3 regions of the Bacillus sp. SSR7 genome follow, and region 1 is predicted to be linked to each of the others. Evidence: riboswitches for the same ligand, from Rfam matches in the RefSeq annotation. Region 1 holds a riboswitch; each other region holds the start of a gene.
What was found. Region 1 has a riboswitch for S-adenosylmethionine ahead of metI (cystathionine gamma-synthase/O-acetylhomoserine thiolyase). Riboswitches for the same ligand answer to the same signal wherever they lie in the genome.

Region 1 (12,577 bases):
CAAAATTTTTAAAATAATATGACAAAGGAATTATAATGTTATATATAGAATATAAAACAGGTTAAAAGAAAAGAAGCCGAATGTAGTCAGCTTCTTTATGGTGAAAATGAAATGTTTGAATATAGCTGATAAATCTTAGAATTACCAAGACGTTAGTTATGTATTCTAGATTTCATCTTTCATCAATTTTAAAAATCTGTGGTTCCATATATTTTCATAAAAATCAATTGTCTCTTTTGCGGACATAAATGGATTATTTAACGTAGAGGTTGCTTTCTGGACCATGAAGTTTTCGTACCCTAGTCCATGGGCAAATTTAATCGTGGTATCCATACAGTACTCTGTTTGAGCACCACAAAATTCAATACGATGTACAGATAATTGATCTAAAATCTCTTTCAAGTTTGTGTTATAAAAAGAATTGGCATGTGTTTTTCTTACAAAAAAATCTTGTTTTTGAACATCTAAATCTGAATGAATAGCCCAAAGTTCTTTTTCAGGTACTAAATCATCATCACAATGTTGAACGAAAAGAATTGGTTTATTTGATTTTCTATATGAAGAAATTCTTTTATTTACTTTTGTAAGTAAATTTTGTAAATTAAATAAATGCTCCTCACTATAACATACTCCATTTTGTAAATCGATAACGATTAAAACATCTGCACATGTATCCATTATTTTTGCCCCTTTTTTACTTCTTAATATATCAATTAATTCATTACTTGAAAATAGATAGTGACCTGTCATTTTTTTATGAATTATACGAAGGGGTGAAAAATATACTTATCAGCGTAAAAAAGAAGATATGATAACTTAATTTCATATCTTCTCTGCTCTCTATGCATTTACAGGCTCTTCTACATAAGAAAGGGCATTTTCAAAATCGGATATTAAATCGTCAACATTTTCAAGACCGACGGATAGCCGAAGTAATGAATTTGAAATACCTCTTTCATCACGGGCTTCTTGCGATAGTGCTGCATGTGACATTTTAGCTGGGTAGGAAAGGATCGATTCGACAGCCCCTAAACTAACCGCAAAGACAGGTAATTTTACTTTTGATAAAAATTGGCGAAGTGCGTCTTCTGATTGTAAAGTGAAAGATAGGACAGCTCCTGCTGATGTAGCTTGAGATTGTTGAATGTTAAATCCAAGATGTGTGTGTAATCCTGGATAATAGACATTTTGAACTTTAGCGTGCTCTTGTAAATAGTGTGCAATTTTATTGGCATTAGCAGCTGAATGCTCAAGACGTACATGCAATGTTTTTAGACCGCGAAGTACGAGAGAACAATCTTGCGGGCCTAGAATAGCGCCGAATGAATTTTGTAAAAAGCCAAGTTTTTGAGCGAGATCGGCATCTTTTACAACTGCTAATCCGGCAGTAACATCACTATGACCGGCAATGAATTTTGTGGCACTATGAAGAATGACATCAGCGCCAAGGTCAAGTGGTTTCTGGAATAGTGGTGTCAAAAATGTATTATCAACAAAAGTAAGGGCGCCAATAGATTTTGCAAGTTTAGAAACAGCACGAATATCTGTCACTTTTAAAAGTGGATTGGAAGGTGTTTCTACATAAAAGAGTTTTGTATTTGGCTTAATGTTTTGCTTTATTTCTTCTAAATTGGTCATATCAACAAATGTATGTGAAACACCGTAACGGGAGAGAACTTCAGTTATCATTCGATAAGTCCCTCCGTATACGTCTTCTGAAATGAGTACGTGATCACCTTGTGAAAGGAGGAGGAATGCAGTAGAAATCGCTGCAATTCCTGATGCGAAGGCAAATCCTTTTGTTCCGCCTTCTAATAAAGCAATGATGTCTTCAAGAGCTTCACGAGTTGGATTGCCTGACCTGCTATAGTCATATTTCCCGAACGTATCTACATCAAATTGGTGAAATGTTGATGTGTTATAGATGGGAACGTTAACAGCTCCTGTTTGCGAGTCATGTTTATATTGGTTGTGCAGTAAGAGTGTATCTATAGAATAATTCATATTCTTACACCTTCTTTTACAAGTTTAACGGCTTGCTGTAAGTCTTGAATTAAATCGTTACTATTTTCAATGCCAACGGAAAATCGAAGAAGACGATTACATACACCGTTTGCTGTTCTAATTTCTTCTGGAATATCAGCGTGTGTTTGCGTTGCTGGATATGTCATTAAACTTTCAACACCACCGAGACTTTCAGCAAATGTAATTAAGGATAAAGATTGTAAGAATGGATTAATCCATGTTTCATCTTTCAGACGAAATGAGATCATGCCGCCTCTTCCAGGATAAAATACATCTGTCACCCCGTCCTCATCATTTAAATAAGCAACAACTGCTTTTGCATTTTCTTCATGTTGTCTCATGCGAAGCGCTAGCGTTTTCATACCACGAATCAATAGCCATGAGTCAAATGGACTTAAGACCGCACCAGAGGCATTGTGATAATGAGCGATTTCCTCACAAAGTTCCTTTCCTTTTGCAACGACAAGTCCGCTTAGTACATCGTTATGACCACCTAAATATTTCGTTGCGCTATGAAGTACGATATCGGCACCTTCTGTTAATGGCTGTTGTATATAAGGCGTGTAGAATGTGTTGTCTACAATAAGAAGTAGTCCGTGTCTTTTCGCTACAGTTGCGACAGCGGCAATATCGGTAACTTGCATTAATGGATTAGTTGGGGTTTCTATGAAAATAGCCTTCGTTTTCGTTGTGATGGCTTGCTCAATTTGTTTAATAGATTGTGTATTTACGTATCTACATCGAACATTCCACTTTTTTTCGTGCTCAGAAAATAATCGATAAGTGCCACCGTATAAATCTTCGGAAACAATAAGTTCGTCCCCAGAGCGGAATAGGGAAAGAACAAGAAGAACGGCTGCCATCCCTGAACTACAGGCATAACCTTGTTCGCCGCATTCTAAGTCTGCGATTGCCTGTTCTAATAGGCCGCGCGTTGGATTTCCAGTTCGTGAATAATCAAATCCAGTAGATTTACCAATTCCTTCGTGACGATAAGCAGTTGAAAAATAAACAGGTGGATTAACAGTTCCTGTTGTAGTTTCACTCCGGTTTCCGATTTGCGCTAGTTTTGTTTCGATAGTTGACATGTGAAAATTCCTCCTTTTTAAATTGAACCATTAATTGAATATAAAATAAAAAAAGCCTTCTAAGAAGAAGGCTTTCGGTTTGAATAGAGTCTTCTTCTCATCTGTCAAATCTTTCACAATTTGCTGGAATTAGCACCTTATTAACAAATGTTAATGGTTGCTGAGGCGTCATAGGGCCAGTCCCTCTACCTCTCTAGATAAGAATGTTCGTATGAAATTTTATTATGGTTTTAACTTTACAACAAAAGATAATTGAATTGCAACTTTATTTTAAATAATTTTTATTTTTCCGCAAGTGTCATTGACTTTTGTATTTGTGCGTGCTAAATTTATAAAAAAATTAACAAACATTGTTAAAAGGGGAACGCATTTCCTTTTAGCTACATAAATAAAATAATAAAGACAAACTCTTATTGAGAGCGGTGGAGGGAAAGGCCCTGTGAAACCCGGCAACCTTCAAACGAAATGTTTGAAACGGTGCTAATACCTGCAAAACGAATGTTTTGCATAATAAGAGGAGGATCGATTATGTCCCCCTCTTCAAAGTGAAGAGGGGGTTTTTATATTGATAGAAATGAGGGAGATTTGTGAAATTGCTAGATTTATTATCAAAAGGAATTGTAATAGGTGATGGTGCGGTTGGGACGTTATTACATTCACATGGTTTGCAAAGTAGTTTTGAAGAATTGAATATATCTGATCCAGATTTAATTATATCGATTCATAAGCAATATGTAGCGGCTGGGGCAGATGTGATTCAAACAAATACGTACGGAGCAAATGAAGCGAAATTACGTATGTATGGATTAGAAAATCAAGTTACTAAAATTAATAGAGCGGCAGTAAAACTGGCGAAAGCATCTGTTACAGACAGAAATGCAATTTTAGGCACAATTGGTGGTATGAAACATATCGGGGCGGTTACGACAACTGATATGGAGCGAGAATTTATGTTACTGGAACAGGCAAGTGCATTATTAGAAGAACAGGTTGATGGACTGCTATTAGAGACTTTTTATGATGAGTTTGAATTACTTCATGCTGTTCAGGTGTTACGAAAAGAAACGAATATTCCAATTGTAGCGCAATTGGCGTTACATGAGGCGGGTACGACTCAAAATGGAAATGATGTAAATGAAATATTAAAACAGCTTTTAGATTACGGTGCAAATGTTGTTGGATTGAACTGCCAACTAGGGCCACTTCATATGACGGAAGCTTTTAAAATGATATCGATTCCGAAAAATGGTTACTTGTCAGCATATCCAAATGCAGGTCTCCCAAATTATGTGGAGGGACGCTACGTATATGAGGGAAGTCCAGCTTATTTCGAAGCGATGACACCGAAATTTATTGAGCAAGGTATTCGGTTATTGGGTGGTTGCTGTGGCACGACTCCAGAACATATTGAAAGTATGAAACGTGCTACTTTAAATGTTACGCCTGTAATAGAAAAGGATACGGTTCAAAGACCAAAAGTAGTTCATACACATGAGAAACGTTCAAAAGCTCATGTCACTTTAGCAGAGAAAGCAAAAAAACAAACGACAGTCGTAGTGGAATTAGATCCACCAAAAACGTTAGATACGCAGCGATTTTTTGAAGGCGCAAGAGCATTGAAAAGAGCTGGAGCAGATGCTATTACACTAGCAGATAATTCATTAGCATCGCCTCGTATCTCGAATATGGCAATGGGAGCATTATTAACGAAGCATGATATTCCGGTATTGACGCACTTAACATGTAGAGACCATAACGTCATCGGACTACAATCTCACTTACTAGGTCTATCAGCATTAGGTATGGAAGAAGTGTTAGCTTTAACTGGAGATCCAGCGCGTGTTGGTGATTTTCCAGGTGCCACTTCTGTATATGATTTATCCTCTATTGAGCTCATTAAAATGATTAAAGAAATGAATGATGGGCGCTCTATTTTAGGGAAATCCATTGGACCGGCAACAAGGTTTTCTGTGGGCGGTGCATTTAACCCGCATGTAAGACATTTAAAAGCAGCGGTTAAGCGAATGGAACGGAAAATAGATGCTGGAGCGGAATACTTCTTAACGCAGCCAATTTACGATATCGCGTTAATTGAAGAAGTGTATGAGGCGACAAAGCATTTGGAACAGCCTATTTTTATTGGGATTATGCCATTAATAAGTAAACGGAATGCAGATTTCCTTCATTTTGAGGTGCCAGGCATTACGCTGCCTGACGTAGTAAGGGAGAGAATGGATGGGCATGAAACGAAAGAGGCAGCAATTGAGGAAGGAGTTCGCATTTCACAAGAACTAATTGATGCGGCGATGAAATATTTTAACGGCATTTATCTTATTACACCATTTCTAAAATATGAAATTACAGAACATCTTGTTAAATATGTGAGAGAAAAGCAAGAAGTGAAAGAAGGTATTAATTGATGAAATGTATAGAAGAAAAATTACAAAATAACATCTTAATATTAGATGGTGCAATGGGAACGATGATCCAGCAAGAGGACTTAACTGCGGAAGATTTCGGAGGAGAGGAGTACGAAGGTTGTAATGAGTATTTAGTAGAAACAAGACCAGATGTTATTTTAAAGATTCATAAAGCTTATATTGAAGCTGGAGCGGATATTATTGAAACAAATACATTTGGGGCGACAAATATTGTACTAAGTGATTATGAGTTATCTCATTTAGACGAGGAGCTAAATGAGAAGGCAGCGCGTTTAGCGAAGCAAGCAGTCGAAGAAAGCGGGAAGGAAGTATATGTTGCGGGAGCAATGGGACCGACAACGAAAGCGATTAGTGTTACTGGTGGTGTGACGTTTGAAGAATTAATTGAAGCTTATACCCGGCAGGCAAGAGGATTGTTGAAAGGAGGAGTGGATGTATTACTCGTTGAGACGAGTCAAGATATGCGTAACGTGAAGGCTGCTTATATTGGAATTCAAGCGGCTTTTGATGAACTAAATACAATTGTACCTATCATGATTTCGGGAACGATTGAACCAATGGGAACGACCTTAGCTGGGCAAACAATTGAGGCTTTTTACTTATCGGTAGAACATATGAAGCCATTATCTGTTGGATTAAACTGTGCGACTGGCCCGGAGTTTATGAGAGACCATATTCGTTCTCTATCTGATTTATCGGAATGTTACATTTCTTGTTATCCAAATGCAGGTCTTCCTGATGAAGATGGACATTATCATGAATCTCCATCTTCTCTCGCCGAAAAGGTGAAGCGATTTGCTGAAGAAGGATGGGTTAATATTATCGGTGGTTGTTGTGGTACAACACCAGAACATATAAAAGCAATGAAATCCGCATTAACGTCTCTTAAACCTCGTGAACAGCAAGAGAGAGTGGGACATGGGGTTAGTGGATTAGAGGCACTGCAATATGATGACTCTATGAGACCGTTATTTGTTGGTGAAAGAACAAATGTTATTGGATCACGTAAATTTAAACGATTAGTAGCAGAAGGGAAATTTGAAGAGGCTGCTGAAATCGCTAGAGCGCAAGTGAAGAAAAATGCTCATATTATTGATATTTGTATGGCAGACCCGGACCGCGATGAAACAGAAGATATGGAAAACTTCTTGGCAGAAGTTACGAAAGTGTTAAAAGTACCGATTATGATTGACTCAACAGATGAACATGTGATGGAGCGAGCTCTTACTTATATTCAAGGAAAAGCTGTTATTAATTCAATTAATTTAGAAGATGGAGAAGAGCGATTTAAAAAAGTGACACCGCTTCTTCGGAAATATGGTGCTGCAATTGTAGTTGGAACAATCGATGAAGATGGAATGGCAGTAAGTGCGGAAAGAAAACTAGAAATTGCGAAAAGAAGTTATGAGTTATTGACGACGAAATATGGTATACGCCCGTCAGATATTATTTTTGATGCACTTGTATTTCCTGTAGGGACAGGTGATGAAGAGTATATTGGCTCGGCGGCTGCGACGATAGAAGGGATTCGCCTTATTAAAGAAGCATTACCAGAGTGTTTAACGATTTTAGGTGTAAGTAACATATCATTTGGTTTACCACCAGCTGGCCGTGAAGTGTTAAATTCCGTCTTTTTATATCATGCAACGAAAGCAGGGTTAGATTACGCGATTGTAAATACGGAAAAATTAGAGCGCTATGCGTCAATTCCTGATGAAGAAAAACGCCTTGCAGATGCATTATTATTTGAAACGACGAAAGAGACGTTAGAAGAATTTACAAACTTTTACCGAGTCGCCAAAAAGAAAGATGTCGTTGTGCAAGAAACGTTGACTCTTGATGAACGACTAGCAAATTATATTGTGGAAGGTACGAAACAAGGTTTACACGAAGATTTAAGTCTCGCACTTACAGAAGGAAGGAAACCTCTTGATATTATTAATGGTCCGCTTATGACAGGAATGGATGAGGTAGGAAGATTATTTAATAATAATGAGCTTATCGTTGCTGAAGTATTGCAAAGTGCTGAAAGTATGAAAGCTGCTGTAAGTTATTTAGAGCCGCATATGGAATCTAGCGATAGTGCGAAAAAAGGGAAAGTATTATTAGCAACTGTTAAAGGTGACGTACATGATATTGGGAAAAATCTTGTTGAAATTATTTTAGCGAATAATGGATATGAGATTATTAATTTAGGAATCAATGTTCGCTCCGATCGAATTGTGCAAGAAGTACAAGAAAAGAAGCCGGATATTATTGGGCTTTCTGGTTTACTAGTAAAATCAGCGCAACAAATGGTAACGACTGCTGAAGATTTAAAAGCAGCGGATATTGATATTCCAATCGTTGTAGGCGGGGCAGCGTTAACGAGAAAGTTTACAGATAATCGTATTTCGCCATCCTATAAAGGGCTCGTATGTTATGCGAGTGATGCAATGACTGGTCTTGATATTATTAATAAGCTTCAAAAAGAAGAAGAGCGTGAGAAGATGAAACAAGATAAAAAAGAACGTCATCTTCATATCGTAACAAAAGAAGAGAAGAAAGTAAAAATTCCAGCAGTAATTGAGCCATTACCGAAGGCTGAGGTTATCGTGCCTGATTCAACAAAACGAATTGTATTACGCGATATTCCCGCCCTTCATCTCGCTCCATTTTTAAATAGACAAATGCTACTTGGACATCACCTTGGATTAAAAGGAAGTGTGAAGAAGCTTTTGCAAGAGGGAGATAAAAGAGCACATGAATTAAATGATTTAATAGACGAATTATTGCAGGAAGGACAATCTTGGTTAAAGCCGAAAGCAGTGTATCAATTTTTCCCAGCGCAAAGCGACGGAAAAAATATTGTAATATATGATCCAGAAGATCATGCGCGTGTTATAGAGCGTTTCACATTCCCAAGACAAGGAAAAGCACCATATCGTACTTTAGGTGATTATTTACGCCCAGTTGGAGATGAGATGGACTACGTTGCTTTCCTATCTGTTACGGTTGGAGAAGGTGTTCGTGACATTGCTGAAGAGTGGAAAGCGAAAGGTGATTATTTACGCAGTCATGCCATTCAATCGTTAGCGCTCGAACTAGCAGAAGGACTTGCTGAAAAGACACATATGCTTATTCGTGATCGTTGGGGTATTCCAGATTCACCAGAACTGACAATGGAAGAACGTTTCCGTACAAAATATAGAGGGATACGCGTGTCCTTCGGTTATCCAGCATGTCCAGAACTCGCGGATCAAGAAAAATTATTTCGACTTATTCATCCAGAAGAAATAGGCATTTCATTAACGGAAGGATTTATGATGGAGCCAGAAGCATCTGTAACGGCTATGGTATTTTCTCACCCTGAGGCAAGATATTTTAGTGTATTATAGTGTAGAAGGGGGAGACGTATGAAGAAAATAGTCTTTACAGGTGGCGGTTCGGCAGGGCATGTAACACCTAATTTAGCCATCATTCCGCATTTACAAGAACAAAATTGGGATATTTCTTATATTGGTTCTCATCAAGGAATTGAGAAAACAATTATAGAAAAGGAAGGCATTCCGTACTATAGTATTGCGAGCGGAAAGCTACGCCGTTATTTTGATTTGAAAAATATAAAAGATCCATTTCTTGTGATGAAGGGTAACTAACTGTTACGATTTATTTAACCAATTATAACGAAAGTTAATTAAATATATCAGTAAGCCCTGCTAGTCAAGTGATTGGCTAGTAGTGAGGGTTAACTGCGGGCAATCCCTAAAGCTGATTGAACTACAACGTGGCTAGAAATGGTGAGCGTGAATGTTGCGAAAGCAGAAAAAATCAATCAGATGATGTAAGGTTAAATCCTAAACATTAGAACAATGGGTCTTCCGCCTCGAATCATCTAAGTCAAAATGGATAAGATGAACGTTCAACGACTATCTCGTATAACTGACGAGAGTACATCACAAGCCTATGGTGGTGGAAAAATCCTCTATCTCTAAAGAGATAAACATATAGTCTGCGCTCATGTGAAAACAGGAGAAGTTCATAAGAGAACTGGCTAAGGAATTGCGCCCTTAGTTGAACGAGATACATTTAATTAAATCTATCAAACCTCATTGAATTTATCGAACATATGTGCTATCGTGAGTTTAATGAGGTAAGAATAATAATGAAATTTTTACGAGTTAGTCAAGTATCAGAATTAACAGGTTTGCATCCGAGTAGTCTCAGGAGAATGCTGGTGGAACACGCTATGATTCAGAAGAACCAATCTTTCATTAAAGGAGTTACATTCTGATGATATTGGCGAAGAAAGTCAGACTGATTCCAACGCCTGAACAAGAACAAGTGCTTAGAAATCATGCTGGTGCTGCAAGATTCGCTTATAACTATTGTAAAAGAATGAGTGATAGATACTATAAGCTATTTGGAAAATCTGTTTCACAGTTAGCTTTACAGAAACGATTTACAAAGATCAAGAAGCGAAAGAGATATGAGTGGTTACAAGACATTAATGCACAAGTTCCTAAACAGGCTTCAAAAGATTTTGATACGGCGAGAAAAAATTCGTTCAAAAAGTACAAAAATGGTTATCACACTTCTTATAAATCTAAAAAAGATGTAATCCAAGGATTTTATGCCAATTATGAAAGGCTGATTATAGGAAAGAAAGTCGTTCATATTCAGTCTATTGGAGAAGTGAAAACAAGCCAACAACTACCAAGAAATAAAAAACCATCCAATCCAAGAGTTACATTTGATGGTCGTCACTGGTGGATTAGTATGGGGTTCCAAGAAGATTTTGAATCACAAGAACTAACCAATGAGTCAATCGGTGTGGATGTTGGTTTAAAAGAGCTGTTTGTAGCTTCTAATGGTACGAAAGAACGAAATATAAACAAAGATGCCAAGGTTAAAAAACTTTTGAAAAGGAAAAAGTCAGCGCAAAGAGATATGTCTAGGAGATTTAAAAAAGGTGTAAAAACTCAATCTGCCGGATATGAAAAAGCGAAAGCTGAGCACCTGCGGTTATCTAGGAAAATTAAGAATATCCGAAATAACCATATCCATCAAGCAACAGCTAAATTGGTGAAAACCAAACCAATGAGGATTGTTGTGGAAGACTTATCTATCTCAAACCTGTTAAAAAACAAAAAACTATCGAAAGCATTTTTATTTCAAAAATTAAACTTCTTCTTTCAATGTTTATCATACAAGTGCGAGAAGTATGGCATTGCGTATGTAAAAGCTGATAAATGGTTCGCTTCAAGCAAGATTTGCTCATGTTGCGGAGTTAAATACGACCATTCAGTTCAACCAGAAGGACAGTGGAGTTTAAAAATACGTGAGTGGTGTTGTGCTTCATGCAATAGCCATCACGATAGGGATGTAAATGCTGCGAGAACACGATGAAGCACTAACTCGTGTAAATTTGATTGAATTGTATAGATTTAGTTAAGTTTATCGTATCGGTGTTATGGATGCATATGTAAGAATTCGAAAACTAAAACCGGATGTGATTTTTTCAAAAGGTGGTTTCGTATCTGTACCAGTCGTAATTGGAGGATGGCTAAATAGAGTCCCTGTTTTATTACATGAATCTGATATGACGCCAGGACTAGCAAATAAAATTGCGCTCCGTTTCGCTTCGAAAATATTTGTTACATTTGAAGAAGCTGCGAAACATTTACCGAAAGAAAAAGTAATCTATACAGGTTCTCCTGTACGTGAAGAAGTACTAAAGGGAAATTGTGAAAAAGGTTTAGCATTTTTAGGCTTTTCACGTAAAAAGCCAGTTATTACAATCATGGGAGGAAGTTTGGGCGCAAAAAAAATTAATGAAACGGTTCGAGAAGCGTTACCAGAACTTCTGAAAAAATATCAAATTGTTCACCTTTGCGGAAAAGGTAATCTTGATGATAGTTTACAAAATAAAGAAGGATATAGACAATTTGAGTATGTACACGGAGAATTGCCAGATATATTAGCGATAACAGATTTTGTTATTTCACGTGCGGGCTCTAATGCCATTTTTGAGTTTTTAACATTGCAAAAGCCGATGGTCTTAATTCCACTATCGAAATTTGCAAGTCGTGGAGATCAAATACTAAATGCGGAGTCTTTTGAGAGACAAGGATATGCTTCCGTATTGTATGAAGAAGATGTGACTGTGAAATCTCTTATAAAGCATGTCGAAGAATTAAATCAAAATAATGAAATGTATAAAACAGCTCTAAAAAAATATAATGGAAAAGAAGCAATTCAAACAATCATTCAACATATTTCAGAGGCATGATGAAACAATCATGCCTCTTTTAATAGGGTGAAAGATTCCAAGAAACGGTGTTTTTATGTTACAATAAAGTGAAACTTTAATCAGTGGGAGGTTCACCCCCACTGATTATTAGTTGAACCAATCGGGCTTTTACGGGCAGTTAATCCCCCACCTAACTTCTTTGTGTTCGCTGAATTTTGAGGTGGGGGGTCGTACTGCCCGTTAATGCGGGGTAACAAATGGTTAGTAGGGAAATTCCGATTAATGAAGCGTGAAAATACGAATGGATTAGGAGTGACTGTGTTGGAGCTAAGTCTCTATGAAAATACTGCACTTATTATATGCTTTGTGTTGTACGTTGGTAGTGTTATTGTTTATATTTCAAGGAAGTTTTCGCAAGAAAGAGAGCTTGAAAAATCAGAAATAACAGCTGAACTAGAAATGTTAGCTGATGAAAGTTATAAAAAACAAAAAATAAAAGAAGACCATGAGGCATCCCATCATTTAAACGCAAATAAGTTTTAAAGATGGGGATTTTTTTTGAAGTTATTCTTTATTATGTTTATAGCAAATAACGCTAAAATGGAGTTTCCCCCTTATATAATGAAGGAGTGTATATAAATGAATTTTTATATCGCCTCAGGATTCCAAAATAAACACCTTGTACGTTCTATAGCAAATGAACTGAAACATGCAGGATGGCACCATACATATGATTGGACAAGAAATGAAAGAGCAGTGAATCAAGATCAATTAAGAGAAATTGGTCAGGC
Region 2 (7,378 bases), 190 kb from region 1:
TAGAAATGTTTAAATTTTTAAGATAACTGAATTTTGTCAGATGTTTTTCATGTTGTCAATTACTTTTTGAAAAAATTTAATTTATCAATTCGATTAATGGCTTCTCGTAATCTATCTTCTGTATGCAAGAGACCAACACGGACGTATCCTTCGCCATGCTCACCAAATCCAACACCAGGAGCAACTGCAACGTGTGCTTTTTCTAGTAAAATATCAGAAAATTGCTCAGATGTATATCCTTTTGGAACAGGAAGCCATGCAAAGAATGATCCGGTTGGAATGTCTACATTCCAACCAATCGAGTGACAAGCAGAAATAAGAGCGTTTCTTCGAGATTCATAACTATTTACGAGGTTTCCTACGCAAGACTGTGAACTTAATAATGCTTCGCGGGCAGCATCTTGAACTGCACCAAAAATACTAACATACATATGATCTTGTAATAAGTTAATTGTTTCAATCACACTTTCATTCCCTACTGCAAAGGCAATACGCCATCCAGCCATATTGAAAGTTTTTGATAATGTATAAATTTCAATTCCCGTATCTTTGGCGCCGTCTGCTTGTAAGAAACTAACAGGCTTTTGACCGTCGAACCCTATAGCACCGTAAGCGAAATCATGAACAACTAATATATTGTGTTTATTAGCAAAATGAATCGTTGCATCAAAAAAATCTTTTGATGCAGTAGCACCTGTAGGATTATTTGGATAGTTTAAAAACATTAATTTTGCACGCTCGGCAATAGAGTCATCAATTTTCGTATAATCTGGTAAAAAGTTATTTTCTGCAATAAGTGGCATTGTTTCAAACTGAGCTTTTGCTAAAGCAACTCCTGATAAATAATCTGGATAACCTGGATCTGGAACGAGAATCGTATCACCAGGGTTTGTAAAACAAACTGGTAATTCTACTAACCCAGCCTTTCCGCCGAATAAAATAGCAACTTCCGTTTTTGGATTTAATTTTACGCCGTATTCGCGTTGATAGAATGTTGCTACAGCTTCTTTTAAACTTTCATGTCCGCGAAATGGCGGATATTTATGATGAATCGCTTTTGCAGCAGCATCTTGTAAAGCTTTTACGATATGCTGTGGTGTTGGTTGATCTGGATTACCCTGTCCTAGATTAATAACATCGTGCCCTGCTGCAACGACTTTGTTAACTTTTGCAACAAGTGAAGCGAAAAATTGTGTAGGCAATGATGTTACGATCTCAGAAGGTTGAAATAATTTCATGCTTTCCACCTCTTTTGAAAGTTGTTACAATTCTAGTGACAAATGATATAATCTTTCCAGTATTTTGTAAAGAAAAAATTAAGGATGGGGCTGACAAAATGAAAGTCGCATGTATTCAAATGGATATTGTTTTTGGAGATGTAGAAAAAAATATTGAGAATGCTAAACATAAAATAAACGAAGCGATGAAAGAAAGACCAGATGTTATCGTCTTACCAGAACTATGGACAACAGGTTATGATTTAACGAGACTCTCTGAAATTGCAGATAGGGATGGATTGGAAACGAAAGAAAAGTTGATAGAATGGTCGAAACAATATGGTGTACATATTGTTGGTGGTTCTATAGCAAAGCAAACGGAGCAAGGTGTTACAAATACAATGTATGTTGTAACGAATAAAGGAGAACTAGTCAATGAATATAGTAAAGTGCATTTATTTCAGCTTATGGATGAACATAAATATTTAATCGCTGGAAATAGTACTGGTGAATTTAAGTTAGATGATGTAGAGTGCGCCGGCACCATTTGCTATGATATTCGTTTTCCGGAGTGGATGCGCGTTCATACTGCTAAAGGTGCAAAAGTTTTATTTGTTGTAGCTGAATGGCCATTCGTTCGTTTAGCGCATTGGCGTTTATTATTACAAGCAAGAGCAGTTGAAAATCAGTGTTATGTTGTAGCATGTAATAGGGCAGGGAAGGATCCAAATAATGAGTTTGCCGGCCATTCTTTAATTGTCGATCCTTGGGGCGAAGTTGTTGTAGAAGCGAATGAAGAAGAATCAATTCTATTTGGCGAGCTTACATTCGAGAAAATTAAAGAAGTACGCAAAGGAATTCCAGTTTTTGCAGATCGACGTCCAGAATTATACAAATAAAATGTTGACAAGTGATTTTTATTCTTGGTATAGTCTTCAACATAAAGTTAAAAATTCTAAAAAATTATACAACTCTTATCAAGAGCAGGTGGAGGGATTTGGCCCGATGAAGCCCAGCAACCGACCGTAATACCATTGTGAAATGGGGCGTTTATGACGCCAAAAGGCACGGTGCTAATTCCAGCAGAAAGTAAAACTTTCTGGCAGATAAGAGGGGAGAAGATAAACTTCAAACCTCTTTCTTAGTGGAAAGAGGTTTTTCTACGTCAGAAAAACCTCTGAATATAAAAAAGGGGGAGAAGACGATGGGATATTATGCATTAACTGAAACAACAGCTATACAATATGCGAAAGAACACGGTTATTTTGAAAAGAAAGAAAATGTAGTTTGTCATGAAATTGGAGATGGAAATTTAAATTACGTGTTCAAATTAGATGATGGAGAGAAGTCTATTATAATAAAACAGGCACTGCCGTATGCGAAAGTAGTTGGTGAAAGCTGGCCGTTATCTATAAAAAGAGCGACAATTGAAAGTAAGGCACTGAAAATTTTTGCGAAGTATGTACCGGATTATGTTCCAGTAGTGTACAGTCATGATGAAGAGTTAGCGATAACGGTAATAGAAGACTTATCAAGACTAACAATTACAAGAAAAGGATTAATAGACGGAGAAGAATATCCACTTTTATCCCAGCATATCGGTCGTTTTCTAGCAAATGTTTTATTTTACACTTCAGATTTTGGTTTACAGTCAGAAGAGAAAAGGGTACTAGAAGGTACATTTGTAAATCCAGACCTCTGCAAAATTACAGAAGATTTAGTGTTTACAGATCCGTTTGGACATTACGATACGAATGATTATGAGCCGGAGTTACAATTGGCTGTTGATGAACTTTGGAGTGATAAAACTTTAAAACTAAAAGTAGCGCAATATAAATATAAGTTCTTAACAAGAAAAGAAACTCTTATTCATGGTGATTTACATACAGGTAGTATTTTTTCATCACCTTCTGAAACGAAAGTGATTGATCCAGAATTTGCGACATATGGCCCATTTGGGTTTGACATCGGTCAATTTATTGCAAATTTATTATTAAATGCTTTATCTAGAGAAGAAGAACAGAGAAGTGTACTATTTTTCCATATAGAGAAGACATGGAGTTATTTTGTAGAAACTTTTACGAAGTTATGGATTGGAGAAGGTGTAGAAGCATATACGAAAGAAAAACAATGGTTACCAATTATTTTGCAAAATATCTTTATTGATGCTGTTGGATTTGCTGGATGTGAGCTTATCCGTAGAACAATTGGCCTAGCGCATGTAGCTGATTTAGATGAAATAACAAATAAAGAAACAAGAATTCAAGCTAAGAAACAAGCGTTATCCTTAGGTAAAGAACTAATAAAATATGAATCTAAAAACGCTGATATTCAACTGTTCCGATCATTATTCCAACAGACAGTTTCTGGAGGGGTAAAAGCATGAGTACAATTGTTACAATTCCGAGGTCTGTCAGTTGGAAAGGGAATGCTATTGCAGTATTAAATCAAACAAAGTTACCGCATAGCACAGAATACAAAACATTAACGACAATTGAAGAGGTATGGAAAAGTATTGTCATGCTAGAAGTACGAGGAGCACCGGCAATTGGGATTGTAGCTGCATTTGGCTTGGCGCTTGCATCAAAAAAATATGATACTGTACATATTGAAGAATTTCAAAAGAAGTTTAATAGAGATTGTAATTATTTAGGAACATCACGCCCGACAGCAGTCAATTTATTTTGGGCAATCGATCGTATGAGAGAATCCATTCGAGAAATTACTACAATAAAAGAAGCGCAAAAAATATTAGAAGAAGAAGCGCTTCTTATTCAGCAAGAGGATGAAGCAGTATGCAGGAGTATTGGAGAACATGCATTAACATGTTTTCAAGATGGTGATAACGTTTTAACAATTTGTAACGCTGGCAGTATCGCAACTGCTAGATATGGTACTGCATTAGCACCGTTTTATATTGGGAAAGAAAAAGGTGTACATTTACATGCATATGCATGTGAAACGAGACCAGTTTTACAAGGCGGTCGCTTAACGACCTGGGAATTAAAACAGGCAAATATTGATGTAACACTTATTACAGATAATACGGCAGCTCATGCTATTCAAACGAAAGAAATCAACGCAATTATTGTAGGAGCGGACCGAATTGTCGCAAATGGAGATACAGCAAATAAAATCGGAACAATGAATTTAGCTATATTAGCAAAGTACTTCGGTATCCCGTTCTACGTTGCAGCTCCGTTATCTACATTTGATATTACGAAACAAACAGGGGCTGAAATTGTTATTGAAGAAAGAGACGAAACAGAAGTTACGAAAATTTTTGGGAAACAAGTGGCACCAATTGGAACTGATGTTTTTAACCCTGCATTTGACGTAACGTCGAATGAATTAATTACAGGTATTATTACAGAGAAAGGTATTATACGTGGAGATTATAAGCGAGAAATTGCATCACTGTTTGAAAAAACAAGCTAATACAATAATAGCTTGTTTTTTTATGCCTAAATGTTTTCTTTTCTCTTATTTATATAATGAAAGGAGGCGAAAAAGATGGAAGAGTGGATCAAGATGATAGGCAATGTAGGGTTTCCAATTGTTGTAACATTATATTTGCTCCATCGGATTGAAAGTAAATTAGATGGGGTCATTGTTGCAATAGAAAAGTTGCCGCGGCAATTACTACAGTATAATGATCCTCGAGATAAAAAATAAAGTTTGCTCTTCGTGAGCAAACTTTATTTTTATTGAGCAGTATAACCCCCATCGATAACAACGGCTTGTCCAGTTATTCCTTTAGTTTTTTCGCTCGCCAAAAACATCACATAATCAGCGATTTCTTGTACTTGTAATAAGCGCTTTTGTGGTACGAGTGGATAAATGACATCCTCTAAAACATTTTTAAGTGGTACATTTCGTGTAGTAGCTAAGTCTTGTAGTTGGTTACGTACGAGAGGTGTATCGACATAACCAGGACAAAGGGCATTTACAGTAATTCCGTGAGTAGCCCCTTCTAAAGCGGCAACTTTTGTTAATCCAATTACGCCATGTTTCGCGCTATTATAGGCAGATTTTCCGGCGAATCCAACAAGTCCGTTAATCGAAGCAACATTAATAATACGACCATATTTTTGTTTTTTCATAATCGGAAAGGCATGCTTAATTGCGATAAAAGGAGCGATTTGCATAATTTTAATAAGTAGTTCAAACTTTTCGGTTGGAAAATCTTCAATTGGTGAAACGTGCTGCATTCCTGCGTTATTAATTAATATGTCTAATGAACCGAAATGATTAACAGTTTGGGAAATGGATGCTTCTATTTCTTCTTCAGATGTAACATCACATTTTAAACCGATAACCTGATAGCCTTCTTTTTGTAGTTGGCTGGCAGCTTCTTTTGCACGTTCTTCAAGACGATCGGTAATAACAACTTTTGCACCTTCTTTTGCAAAAGCGTTTCCCATTTCATAACCAATACCACTTGCAGCACCTGTTAAAAAAACAACTCGATTTGTAACCATGATGAAAAACATCCCTTCGTAATAAAGTTCTCATATTGCTCTATTTAGATAGTGGATAATAAAAATCCTGCAAAGATTTGGGAAAATATTGTTAGCTATCTTGTTTTGCAAAATAGTCTCTGCTATACTATTTTGTAAAGCAAGATACTAATGCTTATCTATCTTGTAAAACAAGATAGTGGGAGGATTTGAATTATGTCGACAAGTCAAATGCTAAAAGGAATTTTAGAAGGATGCTTACTTGCTATTATTTCTGAAGGTGAAATATACGGTTATGAAATGAGTGAGAAGCTAGCAAAGTATGGCTTTACAATGGCGAGTGAGGGAAGTATTTATCCGTTATTAATAAGAATGCAAAAGGAAGGATTTATAACAAGTGTAATGAAGGAATCCTCATCTGGTCCAAAACGGAAGTATTACACGTTAACAGAAAATGGCGAAGATGCACTGGATGAATTTATGGATCGCTGGGAAGCGATGCAAAGTAGTGTGGAACGTCTACTTGAAGGGAAGGGGAGAAGAAAATAATGCTATCAAATGAAGCACGAAAATTTTTATTAGATATGAGATTGTTTTTGACTGCAAAGAGTGTGAAAGAAACCGATATGGAAAGCTTTATTGAAGACGCAGAACTTCATTTAATAGAAGGTGAGATTGATGGGAAAAGCGTAGAAGAAATTTTCGGAAGCTCACCGAAAGAATATGCAAATGAACTTGTAAAAGTGATGGAAAGAGATAGACAAGAAACGTGGAAGCAAATTGGTTTTACAGTAATGAATATCGTATCGTTTTGGATTATTGCTTCTGTCCTAATAGTGAATAACGGATTATTACAGATGTCACTTATTCAGTGCGTGGGGTATAGTTTGTCATTGATTTTAGTTGTTATAGGTCCTAATTTTTTACTGCGCAAAATGACCTTTGTAACAAGTTTTACAAAAACGTGGTTTTCTATGTGGTTTTTAGTTATGATCGCGCCAATGTTTTTAATGGGGGTTGTTACGGTATTAGATGTGATATATCCTACAAAAATATTTACATTCACCGAGTTGCAAAGTTATATATTAGCTGGTGGTGTTTTCATCATTACAGTAGCGATCAATATATATTTTGATGGATGGTTTAAAAACTTATATTTAATTATTCCACTTTCGATTATGTTACTGTTTAAAACATTTACATCAGAAGACCTTGTTCCAATGTTATTTCAAATTATATGTTTATACGGAAGTTTGTTTATTTTAATTTTCCTTGAAATTATGATGAAGACGAATAGAAGAGAGACGGTTTAATAAGGGAGGGATTATCATGAAGATTTCGAAAGAAGGAGAAAAGTTTTTAATTGATACGAAAGTGTATTTAATAACGAAAGGAATGAAAGAAGAAGATGTGGATGCTTTTTTAGAAGATGCAGAGATTCATTTAATTGAAGGTGAGAAAGAAGGAAAAACGGTAAGTGATATATTTGGTGATTCGCCAAAAGAGTATGCGGAAGAATTAGCGAAGGAGATGGAAAAGGATAAAGGCGGGAGTATAAAGACTATTTTAGGAATGATAATTGGAATAGGGGGATATTGGTTACTTACAAATATTTTATTTGAAAGCCCAAATCATGAATTCACATTAACGAATGTACAATTAATTGGATACCCAATTGTATTAATGATTACGATTGTAGGA
Region 3 (12,577 bases), on a different contig from region 1:
TGATTACAGAAGGAGACGGTGGCTGGGGCTCTGCACCGCGAAGTATTATGGCACAAAAAGAAGATGGTACAATTATGTTTCTAGTTATTGACGGTAGACAGACGCATAGTATAGGGGCTACGTTAAAAGAGTGTCAAGATATTCTATATGAAAAAGGAGCAATAAATGCAATGGCAATGGATGGAGGATCCTCTGCTACTCTATATTTAGGAGGAAGGGTTATAAATTCACCTTCTACATTGTCTCATGAAGATCGCTATTTACCGAATGCTTGGGTGGTAACAGCAAATTCGAAGCAAAAAATAAAGATGACAATAGATGGAGAAAAAGTAAATCCCAAAACATTAGATAATATTGGTACAAATATTTAAACCCATGTATGAGCTACTTATATAAATAAAGATTTTAAAACCGCAAAATGTATTAATGAATAAAATCCGTAAAATGAAATCAGTACACATAAAGGAGAAATTGTATAATTGCATAAAGTTTATGAAAAAATGGGAGTATAATTTGGTATTGTGTAATAAAGATAAGGCCCACCTACGGAAATAGGTGGGTTTTTTGTTGGGTATTTTTATCTCATTGCACAAAAGGGAATTTCTATTAAAACTATAGCATATTTTTATAGCTCTTATATTGAGAAAAAGAAAAGGCACCCAAACAAGAGTGTCTTTTCCCATAGTTTTTAGCAGAAGCAAGAAGCTCCAACAATAATTAATAAAATAAATAATACAACTAATAAAGCAAATCCTCCTGCAAAGCCACAGCCGCCACCGCAGCTACCACCAAAGCCCATAATAATTCCTCCTTTAAATAGTAGGAGAAAAATAAGGAGTCACTCATGTATTTTAATGGATTCAAATTACTTTATGTTTTTAAGGATTAAATGAGCAGGTCCTTTTAAAAATAAGGGAAAGATGATTTAGGGCGCTTCACCTGAATATAAATAAATTGCACATTTTCTTAAAAGCAAACTATTGAATTATATCAATAATTAGATTAAATAATATAATGTATTAATCTTAGCAGAAGGGAGGAATAACCATGCAATTAGTTTGTTTTAAAGTAGTAAGTGGACAATACTTCTTAGTTGTAGAGGGTATCGAGATCCCTGTCCCAATTCCAGCGTTTGCTGCAGCTCTATTAATTGGTTTAGGAGTAATCCCGCTTTGTTCTTAATATAAAGAACTCCAAACAGCCCTACCTTTCAATTGATAAGCCCTCAAGTGTAAGAATGCTTGAGGGTTTTTATAATAAAGAAAAGACACCCAAAGGTGCCTTCCTCCGACTTGAACCACTTTAATTTTAATGATATGTATTGGACGCCAATTCAATTATTATTTTACTATGTCAAGTAATATTGTACATTGAGAAATTTGGTATACCTCTTTATTTAAACGTAAAAAGCCCTAGAAGGTCTGGGACTTTTTAACAGAATGAAAATGATTCAAAAAATGGACTTTTATAACGTAACATACGACTGTTTCATAAATGTATCGTAAAAGTGAACAAAATCTATATTTTGTAAATAAAGATTCAGAGTTATAATATTTGAGTAATACATTATGTAATTATAGGGGTGGAGAGCTTGGATAGAACATTTGAGTTTAAAGGGGCAGGGAAAACAGTAGTAAGAATAGAGGATAACTTCATTCGACTGAAGCGAAGAGGAGCCTTGAATTTTTTAAATCATGGATTAGACGGTGAAAAAACCATTGATATTAACAATATGACTGGTATTCAAATTAAAAAAGCCAATTTTCTCACAAATGGTTACATACAATTTATTTTTATGGGTAGTCAAGAGAGTAAAAAAGGGGTTATGGCTGCAGCAGCAGATGAAAACACAGTTATGTTTACAAAAAAAGAAGAAAAAATGGCTGTAGAAATTAAAGAGTATATTGAGAGTATTTTAGCTAATAAAAGCAAACCTCAAGTTTCTGCATCAGTAAGTGGGGCAGATGAAATATTGAAGTATAAAGAGTTGTTAGATCAAGGAGTTATTACTGAAGAAGAGTTTCAAGCGAAGAAAAAGCAATTATTAGGAATTTAAAAAAGCACTCATATGAGTGCTTTTTTTATTTTAAACCGAATTGAGATTTATTTTGCAATTTACCTTCTTAGAACATGAAGTTCGCATTAGCACCAAATCCTTTTTCTACATTCCATTTATACATAATGGTATGAAGTTGTTCGCTAGCTTGCCCAGTCTAAGATAAAACTTCCCCGTCGCTACCAATGATAGTTTTAACTTCGTCGTAACTCATTCCATTTTTGATTTAATTGAACTTAGTTTTGCTAATTCCAGGTTTATTTTTCGGAGCTTCTTCTTTCTTAGGCCCCTCTTTTTTGGGTTCTTCTTTTTTAGGCTCTTCTTTAGTAGCTGGCGCTTGTGTTTCTTGTTTAAGGGTACGGCCGCATACCCATTAACTTAAGAAAAGTAAACATCCCCAAAACAAAAATATGAGCTCATTTCTCGAAATAATTAATTGTAGAGAAAGAAAATTGTCATTTAGGGGGTACTTCAAAACCTTAGCTTGATGGCGATGGGGTCTCGTCACACATCTCTAAGTTGCGGTGATCCCCATAGCCAAAGAAGTAAGAAGATATTTAGAAGCGCATCAAATTTTGAGGAAGTGCTTGTGAACTGTATCATAAATAAATGAGGTTTTGTATGTTCAATTTTTAAATAATACCCAAGAAGGAGTGGATTGCAGTTATAGTAATACTCCTTTTTTTGTATTTCTATAATAGATGATTTTTTTAAAAAAACAGAATTGTCTTGACAGTTATTGAATGGATTGATAAGGTTATAAAAAAATATTTCTTATCCAGAGAGGTGGAGGGACTGGCCTTATGAAACCTCAGCAACAGGTCTGCTTAAGTAGACACTGTGCTAATTCCAGCGGGTGATAATCCTGATAGATGAGAGCTTCCGTTTTTATTTGTCAGTAGCGCCCTCTTTTTTAGAGTGCGTTTTTGTTTTTTCTGGATAGTAACTAAAGGAGAGTAGAAATGGAGAACAAAAATGGGCAAGAATTTCAAAGGAAAATGCAAGCACGTCATTTAGTCATGCTATCACTTGGTGGGGTGATTGGAACGGGCTTATTCTTAAGTTCGGGTTACACTATTCAACAAGCTGGCCCATTTGGAACAATTCTATCCTATTTGGTTGGTGCACTAGTGGTTTATCTAGTTATGCTATGTTTAGGAGAACTTTCCGTACATATGCCCGAAACGGGCGCATTTCATAGTTATGCAGTTAAATACATTGGACCGGGTACAGGGTATACAGTAGCCTGGTTGTATTGGTTAACTTGGACTGTTGCTTTAGGTTCTGAATTTACAGCCGCAGGATTACTTATGAAGCGATGGTTTCCATCGATTAATGTTTGGGTATGGAGTGCTCTTTTTGCCATTTTGATCTTTGTATTAAATGTTCTGACTGTTAAATTTTTTGCCGAATCCGAATTTTGGTTTTCATCGATAAAGGTTATAGCTATTGTGATTTTTATTGTTTTAGGAGTAGCGGCAATGCTAGGGTTTCTTCCGATGGCTCATTCAAAAGCAGCACCATTCTTTTCTAATTTTACAAGTGGAGGTTTATTTCCTCATGGTGCTACGGCCATTATGATGACCATGCTTGCGGTTAATTTTGCTTTTTCGGGAACAGAATTAATAGGCATTGCAGCTGGAGAAACAGCGAACCCGGAAAAAATGATACCGAAGGCCATTCGAACTACTCTGTGGAGATTGATCATCTTTTTTGTAGGAACGATTGTTGTTTTATCTGCGTTATTGCCTATTTCCGATGCGGGGGTATTAGAGAGCCCTTTTGTTGCAGTTCTAGAACGAATTGGGGTGCCATATTCAGCTGACATAATGAATTTCGTTATCTTAACAGCCATTTTATCTGCGGCAAACTCAGGCCTTTACGCCTCTTCTAGAATGCTTTGGTCGCTTGCTAATAAGAACATGATATCCCCCATTTTTGGAAAAATGACGAAGCAAGGTGTTCCAATCAACGCCGTCATTTTCAGCATGGTGGGTGGAGCTTTGGCTTTGCTCTCAAGTATTGTGGCACCAGATACTGTCTATATCGTACTTGTTTCCATTTCCGGTCTAGCAGTAGTCGTAGTTTGGATGAGTATTAGTGCTTCCCAGTTCCTATTTCGCAGACAATTTTTGAAAGAAGGAAATTCTGAAAAGGACTTGATTTATCGCACACCACTATATCCATTAGTACCAATTGCTTCTTTTATCCTTTGTCTGGCATCGTGTATTGGAATTGCATTCGATCCAACACAGAGGATTGCCTTATATTGCGGCATACCGTTTATTTTGTTTTGCTATGGAAGTTATTATCTAACAAAAAATCTAAAAAAGAGGGGCGTAGATTATGTCGAACAAAATCAACCCAATTGATGATATTTTATCCCAACATTCCATTATGATTCTTGACGGAGCATTAGCTACAGAATTGGAGGCACATGGATGTAATTTGGACGATCCCCTTTGGTCGGCACGTGTGTTACTAGAAAATCCAGAACTAATTTATCAGGTTCATTTAGATTATTTTATTGCTGGAGCGGACTGTGCCATAACAGCAAGCTATCAAGCTACTATTAGTGGTTTTTCCACGCGTGGAATACAAGAACAGGAAGCTTTGAAATTAATTAAGAAAACGGTGTTACTTGCAAGAAGGGCAAGAGATGATTTTTGGAAGGAAAATAAGCAAACGAATAGGCCTAAACCATTGGTTGTTGCATCAGTTGGGCCGTACGGGGCTTACCTTGCAGATGGTTCAGAGTATGTAGGCAACTATGGTGTGACAGATAAAACATTAGCAGACTTTCACCGTTCGAGAATGTCCGCGTTAATTGAAGCAGGTGCAGATCTATTGGCATTTGAAACGATCCCTTCCCTGCAAGAAGCAAGAGTATTAGATACATTATTGCGTGAGTTTCCAGAAACATATGCGTGGCTTACCTTTTCGCTAAAAAATGAGAAAGAGATTAGTGAAGGTATGAAACTCGTGGAGTGTGCACGAGCTTTTGAGAAAAGTGAACAAATTGTAGCAATAGGCATCAATTGTGCGCCAGTAAACGTTGTGACTGGTGCAATCCAAGAGTTGAGGGCAAACACCAAAAAACCGATTATTGTTTATCCAAACTCTGGTGAAACTTATAATCCAGAAACAAAAACATGGCATGATTATGAACAATGTAACGCGTTGGATATTCAATCTGAAGAATGGTACCAAGCAGGTGCACGTTTAATAGGTGGATGCTGCAGAACGACACCTTATCACATTGAGGGGATATCGAACAAGTGGCGTTCTTCCGAGTTTTTCTATTCGAACGAAGCAAAGCAGTAATGTAATGATTGATAATCTATTTTTGTGTGTATTTTCATGATTTAGCTTGTTAAGGAATCTACAGTTTCATCTAGTGGCACAAAATGTTTTTTCAGAGACACAAATGTGGATGGTAGCCTCGGAAATCCTCTGGACTTTTGGGTACCTTAGGTATGGAAAGGAATCAGGGAAAATAAAAACCGCTGGTTTAATAGATATGGTAGATAACATGCTGAATCTTTTAATGAAGATGTAGTTGATCCAATTGAAGGTGAAGGGGACCATTTATTTATTTATTTAAAAAATAGTTCAATAATTATATGAAAAGTTGTAGTAGTTAATATGGTCATATTGTTGTAAAAAAGGGTAGATGTAAACAGGTATGCTCTCCTGTTCATCTATCCTTTCCTTTTTACCTTATAAAATGTGTGACATTATATTCAATCGTATAAATATAGGATTTCATTACTATTTCCTGGATTTTTAATAAAACGATAGGGTTTATTTGGTATGCGTATTATTAAGAGTATGCTTCTATTTTAGGAATGCTTTACCTCACAAAATGAAAGTACACTTTGTTTCCATTCTTAAGTTGATAGATGTCTGGTGCCCCACTGTAAGAACGTAATTGTATTGTAGAAAAATAAAATAGAAGGATTACTTACCTTTAGTAAATATGAGAACTTTATATTTTTATTATTTACGATTATGCAATATCAGACCTCAGATATTAAAATTTATTTACGAGCTTTTAATTTATATAAATATCATACATGGATTAATGGTTTTATTCTAAATGCAATTCTTAATTGTAAAGTTTCGTTTGGATCTTTTATGTTTCGTCCAAGTATTTCTTCACATTTCTCTAAACGATAAATAACGGTATTACGATGTAAAAATAAACGTTTAGCAGTTTCGGATATTGCACAATGAGTTTCTAAATAAACAGATAACGTGTGCAATAGTACAGCATAATCTTTTTCATTTTCATTTGCAAGTGAATGTAGTGTGCTCTCATAGAACTTTTTTAATTGTTCTTGTGGAATCATACGTAAAATCGCTGAGATTTCTTTTGCTTGATAGATCTCAATAAATTCTTTACTCCCTGATATTTCACCGTAGTAAAATGCATCTGTTGCTTCTTTAAATGAATGAGATATATGTAACAATTGTTCGCTAGAATTAGCAATTCCAAAAGATATGCTTTTTTGAAAATATGTATAGATTTTCACCTGTATGTTTTTTAATAAAGAGATCATTCGTTCTTTTTCAGTTTGTCTCCAAATGCCATCACAATTCACCAACAAAACATACATATCATCTTTTATGAATAAATGAACATTTGCAGTATAAGAATTTAGTTCTTCCTCTATCAAGTCATATATAAGATCCTTTTCTTCTTGATATTCCATAAATGACATAGTGAATTCTTTTATATCTATTTTTCCTATAATACAAATATACTTTTGATCAAATGATAAATTAAATTCTTTTCCTAGATTAATAATTTCATTTTGAGTAGAGAAAACACTATTAATAACATTCGTAAAAAATTCATCCTGAATGCGTCTTGAGTATTGTCTTAAAGAATGTTCTTTTATTAATTCAAAAGCAAGGACGTTTGCAGCTTGTTCAACAGCCAATACCATTGAACGATTTAAAGGTGAAATAAAGCCGTCTATAACTAAATAGCTGTATTGATTATTCTGTGTAAAGATGGGAAAAATTGAAACTGTATCACGAGTTTTAGTAAGAAGAGAAAAAGTAACAATTTCTATTGTTGATAACGGTAGTTTACGCCCGTTTATAAAAAACTTCTTTAAAATTTGAATAGATGCTTTAGTGTTATTGTATTCGGAAATAGGGCGCAAGTGATAGTCAAGTAGTACAACTGGTAACTGAATTATTGATGATAAATTTTCCAAAATCATATTTATGCCTTTTCCACTTATAATGTGATTTGAAAATTGTTGATGTATTTGCATTGCTTGATGTAATTCATTAGTTCGCATATCCAGAATATAACTTAAGGTTTGATTTACAAGATCTCCTAGTCCTATGTCAAATGGGAGCTCAATAATTGGAAAATAAATTTCATCTGCTAATGAAATAATTTCTTCGGGTATTTCTTGTAAAAACCGTTTAGTTTTTATACCTAAAGCTGTACAACCTTGTTTCTTCATTTGTATGATAAGTTCTCGTAATGCATACATATCGTCTTTAAAATGATATGCACTTGTAACTAATAATTCGTTTCTTTTTAAGAAATGAATTATATCAGGTGCATCCATCATATTAACGGTATAAACTTCTTGTTCTAAACCCTTATGACCAGCGATAAGTTTAGCTTGATCAAAAATAGGGATTTTCATAATATCATATAGTTTCATTAGATTTCCTCCAAGGATGACTTATGTAGGATATTAAGAGCCAAATTACTAAATAAGTAGATTATACTAACTCTTACTATGTATTACAAAGTTTAAATGTAAATACTACGTTATAGAAAATAATAACTGGATAAATTGATTAATAATATTTTGCTAAATAATGGCCATTATAAAACAGGAAACCTGAGAGTAAAAGGTGTTAACTCTAACTATGGTTATAATAACTAAAAAAACAGTATATATTTGGATGATTTGTCAATGTAGTTATTAGAATTAAATAATAATATATGAAATAGGCCTTATAAAAGATTCGAAAAGTTGTTGGATATCCAATTATTTCAGTGTTATGTTTGAAAGATTCTCCATAAAAAGATAGGGAAATAAATAGATTTAAAATGAATTGTGAGAGAAAGTATTATACGAATTTGACAAAGTGTTAAAGTAGTATGCTTATAAAAATATTAAATAAGGTGGATTTTCACTGAAAAATGTAAAGGGAGTATTGTTAATATGTCTGAATCCTTAATGAAAAAACAAGATAAATTTGGAGAATCCACTACTTTGATTCCTTACTGGTGGAAAGTTGTACTGGCATTTACTTTAGGAACAATATTTCTTAATGCGGATCGGTACATTTTAAACCCTATATTGGGAGAAATAGGGTTGGAGTATAACTTGAACAATACTCAATTGGGTTTAGTAAATAGTATTTTCTTTTTCACTTATACAATCGCACAAATTCCGGCCGGTACATTGAGCGATAAGTTTGGGAGGAAAATAATTCTGGTTCCGGGTTTTATTTTATTTGGAATTTTTACAGGAGTAAGTGGTATTATGGCTGGATTTACAGGATTCTTAGTGGCGCGTGCTTTAACAGGACTTACACAAGCTACTTATTATGGACCGCAGTTCGCACTTTCTTCTGAGGCAATACCAAATAAAAGAAGGAGTATCGGTTCTGCCATCATTAATAGCGGAGCAGCTTTAGGAATATCATTAGGCTTTATTTCTTCTAGTACCCTTGTGTTGGAATGGGGAATAAACTGGAGAATGATGTTTTACATATTTTCCGTTTTAACCATTTTATGCGGTTTGTTCATTGGTTTTGTTGTCAAAGAAGGAAAGAGACAAAAGAAAGATGTAAGTAATCCAGTCATAGATATAGAGACTGATATAAGTATGCTTTCTTTATTAAAGAACCGTAATCTTTTAATTACATTCATTATATTATTTTGCTCTATTTATGGATTTACAGTTATTATGACGTGGTTACCAAAGTATTTACAAGTGGAGCGGGGATTTCAGGGCAGTGAAATAGGTTTTATTTCATCATTAGTTCCATGGGCAGCAATACCAGGATCACTTTTTGTGGGTTATTTATCTGATAAATATGGAAAGAAAAAGATATTTGTATTTACATTGGTTCCAATCGCCGCAATTTCTTTATGGGCAACGGTGTATATTCAAAGTATTCCTTTAATGATTGGAGCTCTTATTATTTATGGTCTTTTTGGGAAAATAGCGCTAGATCCGGTGCTAATTGCAACTGTTTCAGAGAACGTAAATCCAGAATCATATGGCCGAGCGTTTAGTCTTTATAATTTTATAGGAATGTCATCCTCAATTGTGGCTCCATTTATCGCAGGTTATTTAGCCGATTTAACGGGCAGTATGGCTGCTGGGTTTTATTCAGCTGTTATCATTCTTGGAATAAGTTTAATTATCATGATGTTTTTTAAGGAGACTTCTCCGAATACACATTTTGAAGAAGGAAGCATTTAAGAGGATAAGAGTAAATTAATTGGAAGTTTACTGGAGGGAAATTAATGCATACACTGGATAAGTTGCAATTAGGAAAGGATACACTCGATTTACTTCATTGGTTAGGAGAATGTGGAAAAGATCCAGAAGGGGGAGTATCCAGGTTCTTATATAGTTCAGAGTGGCTAGAGGCTCAAGAGTCTCTAAAAACGCTATTTATTAAAGAGGAATTATCTATCCATTATGATGAAATCGGAAATTTATTTGGAACGCTTGAAGGTAGTAAATATAAAGACGAAACAATATTAACTGGTTCTCATGTTGATACAGTAAAAAATGGAGGATTATTTGATGGGCAGTATGGTATTATCGCTGGACTTTTAGCTATAAAATATTTAAAAGAAAAATATGGACAGCCTTTGCGGAATATTGAGGTTGTATCCATGGCGGAAGAAGAGGGAAGTCGGTTTCCATATACATTTTGGGGATCTAAAAATATTGTTGGGATTGCTAAACAAGAAGATGTTCAGAATATCTCAGATTTTAATGGTCAAGCATTTGTAGAGGTGATGAGACAAACTGGTTTCACATTTAAAGCTAATCCTGAATATGCTCGTAAGGATATTAAAGCATTTGTTGAACTTCATGTAGAACAAGGAGAAGTACTAGAGAAAGAAGAGAGATCCATTGGTATTGTCAAAAACATTGTTGGTCAACGACGGTTTACAGTTGAAATAATTGGTGAATCCAATCATGCAGGCACAACACCAATGAAATATAGAAAAGATGCGATGAGTGCAGCTAGTTATATGATACATAGGATTCATACCATGACTTTAGAACATGGGGAGCCACTTGTTGCCACTGTTGGGGAAATTAAAGTAGAACCCAATGTCGTAAATGTAGTACCAGGTAAAGCTATATTTACGATAGACGTAAGGCATGTAGAAAAAGAAGAATTGCATCAATTTACTGATGAAATAGTACAGGAAATGAACAAAGTTGCAAATCAATTAGGAGTCCAAATAAAAATTAAAATGTGGATGGATGCTGCACCAGTACCAATGGATAGAGATATAACTGACATTATCGAAAAGCAATGTTTGCAAAATAATATTGTGTATAAAATGATGCATAGTGGTGCAGGTCATGATGCTCAAATTATAGCACCATATATACCGACCGCCATGGTTTTTGTTCCAAGTCATAAAGGTATTAGTCATTCGCCGTTTGAGTATACGGATCCTAAAGATTTAGCTGAAGGAGTAAATGTGTTAATTCATACATTATATGAATTAGCATATTAACACGGTTTAAGTAAATTTATAAATAATAAACAATATTTTATTGTTGTTTATTATTTAAATTAACTATGTAATTATCTTATTCAATTCAGATCTACTACAAGTAAAGACCCTGATATTAAATTTCTAAAAGGGGGACATAATGAAACAAAAAGTACTAATAGAAAATAAAAAAAATAAAATGACTCCTTATTGGATAAGATTAGTTATTGTATTTTTTTTAGGCTGGATTTTTATATATGGAAATCGCGCTATTTTAACCCCAGTAATAGGGGAGATTAAAAGTGATTATTCATTAAACAATGCAGAAATAGGGCTTATGAATAGTTTATTTTTCTTAGCTTATACAGTTGTACAAATTCCATCGGGTTATTTAGGAGATATGTATTCAAAAAAATGGGTGCTCGTGCCTGGATTTCTGATTTCTGGAATATTTTTAGCTGTAACAGGTTTGTCAGAAGGGTATTTGTTACTTATATCTGCATGGATGATTTCCGGGATTGGACAAGGTACTTTTTATGGTCCACAATTTGCATTATCATCAGAGTCTATTCCAAATAAATATCGAACAATTGGGAGTGCAATAATAAATAGTGGAGGAGCGATAGGGTTATCTTTAGGATTTATATTTTCTAGTTACTTTACGCTATCTTTAGGGTTTAGTTGGAGAATTACTTTTTTCATTTTTGCCCTACTAACAATAATAGTGTCAATAATAATGTTATTTACTATTAAAAATGATAGTGAAAATGAAAATTCAATAAAGAGGAAAATTGATAGAGAAGAAAAAAAATTCTCAAGTTCAATTAAACTCTTATTAATGAACAGAAACTTAATAGTTAGTTATATTGTTGCTTTTTGTTCATTATATGGATTTTCAGTTATGGTAACTTGGCTTCCTTATTATCTTCAAACTGAACAAGGAATAGAAGGTAGTATAGCGGGATATTTATCGTCAATAATTGCACTTTTAGCGCTTCCTGGAAGTATTTTATTTAGTTGGATAAACGACCGCTTTCAAAAACATGTCAAAATCATGAAGTTTATGTTGATATTTTCTTCAATCTTCACTTTTTTAATTGGTTTTACTAATAGTACTGTTTGGATTATAGTGGGGCTAGTATTATATGGCTTTATGGGGAAAATTGCAATGGATCCTATAATTGTAGCTTTTGTAGCAAATAATGCTCCTCAAAATCTATATAGCACAACTTTTGGGCTATACAATTTTATAGGAATGTCTTCAAGTGTACTAGCTCCTTATATCACAGGAGTATTATCAATTTATACAGGAAGTATGAAAGCAGGCTTTTATTTAGCTTCAGTCTTTTTACTCATCGGGCATTTCAGCTTAATTTTGATAAAAGAAAAAGATGCTAATATACAATAAAATTATTGAAGCAAGAGATGAATCTCTGACATAAAAACACGATGTCTTTTAAGACATCGTGTTTTTATGTCAGAAAGAATCGTTATACGCAGCTGTACAGAAATAAAGTTCTCTTTAAATTAATAGATTTGTGGTGCTACCCCATGTCCATCAAGCTAACAAATAAAAGTACCCCCAAAAAAGAAAAAACCGATTCATCCCCCATCTTCACTCCGTTTAGAGGAGGGAATCTTCTCGGTTAAATGATAAAAAAACCAACTATATAATGACTAATAAAAATTGCTACATAAATCAAAGTGATATATGGTTGATAATCAATGTAAAATTCTTTATGTGTTAACCTAAATTTATAAGGAATTAAAACCCAACTAAG

Region 2: linked by a shared signal. The riboswitch ahead of mtnK (S-methyl-5-thioribose kinase) and the one ahead of metI (cystathionine gamma-synthase/O-acetylhomoserine thiolyase) in region 1 are both predicted to bind S-adenosylmethionine.
Region 3: linked by a shared signal. The riboswitch ahead of mmuP (S-methylmethionine permease) and the one ahead of metI (cystathionine gamma-synthase/O-acetylhomoserine thiolyase) in region 1 are both predicted to bind S-adenosylmethionine.

What each region holds. Positions count from the first base shown of each region.
Region 1 is NZ_JBVVXV010000002.1:244,175-256,751, forward strand. Features, by position in the region: gene AC0NJG_RS05255 (cysteine hydrolase family protein) at 166-678, opposite strand; gene metC (cystathionine beta-lyase) at 841-2,004, opposite strand; gene metI (cystathionine gamma-synthase/O-acetylhomoserine thiolyase) at 2,001-3,113, opposite strand; SAM riboswitch class I at 3,208-3,317, opposite strand; SAM riboswitch class I at 3,521-3,630, shown strand; gene AC0NJG_RS05270 (bifunctional homocysteine S-methyltransferase/methylenetetrahydrofolate reductase) at 3,701-5,533, shown strand; gene metH (methionine synthase) at 5,533-8,931, shown strand; partial or broken gene AC0NJG_RS05280 (glycosyltransferase) at 8,950-9,186, shown strand; gene AC0NJG_RS05285 (RNA-guided endonuclease InsQ/TnpB family protein) at 9,827-10,942, shown strand; partial or broken gene murG (undecaprenyldiphospho-muramoylpentapeptide beta-N-acetylglucosaminyltransferase) at 11,001-11,825, shown strand; gene AC0NJG_RS05295 (DUF3966 domain-containing protein) at 12,069-12,329, shown strand; gene AC0NJG_RS05300 (nucleoside 2-deoxyribosyltransferase) at 12,426-12,577, shown strand, end outside.
Region 2 is NZ_JBVVXV010000002.1:437,013-444,390, forward strand. Features, by position in the region: gene AC0NJG_RS06390 (pyridoxal phosphate-dependent aminotransferase) at 60-1,238, opposite strand; gene AC0NJG_RS06395 (carbon-nitrogen family hydrolase) at 1,253-2,116, shown strand; SAM riboswitch class I at 2,189-2,330, shown strand; gene mtnK (S-methyl-5-thioribose kinase) at 2,422-3,603, shown strand; gene mtnA (S-methyl-5-thioribose-1-phosphate isomerase) at 3,600-4,655, shown strand; gene AC0NJG_RS06410 (YvrJ family protein) at 4,731-4,892, shown strand; gene AC0NJG_RS06415 (3-hydroxybutyrate dehydrogenase) at 4,922-5,698, opposite strand; gene AC0NJG_RS06420 (PadR family transcriptional regulator) at 5,894-6,226, shown strand; gene AC0NJG_RS06425 (DUF1129 domain-containing protein) at 6,226-6,990, shown strand; gene AC0NJG_RS06430 (DUF1129 domain-containing protein) at 7,007-7,378, shown strand, end outside.
Region 3 is NZ_JBVVXV010000016.1:71,616-84,192, reverse strand. Features, by position in the region: gene AC0NJG_RS23055 (phosphodiester glycosidase family protein) at 1-371, shown strand, start outside; gene AC0NJG_RS23050 (YjcZ family sporulation protein) at 689-799, opposite strand; gene AC0NJG_RS23045 (hypothetical protein) at 1,048-1,182, shown strand; gene AC0NJG_RS23040 (SHOCT domain-containing protein) at 1,592-2,056, shown strand; SAM riboswitch class I at 2,828-2,935, shown strand; gene mmuP (S-methylmethionine permease) at 3,019-4,428, shown strand; gene mmuM (homocysteine S-methyltransferase) at 4,403-5,380, shown strand; gene AC0NJG_RS23025 (PucR family transcriptional regulator) at 6,127-7,749, opposite strand; gene AC0NJG_RS23020 (MFS transporter) at 8,260-9,531, shown strand; gene allC (allantoate deiminase) at 9,576-10,817, shown strand; gene AC0NJG_RS23010 (MFS transporter) at 10,957-12,204, shown strand; gene AC0NJG_RS23005 (hypothetical protein) at 12,443-12,577, opposite strand, start outside.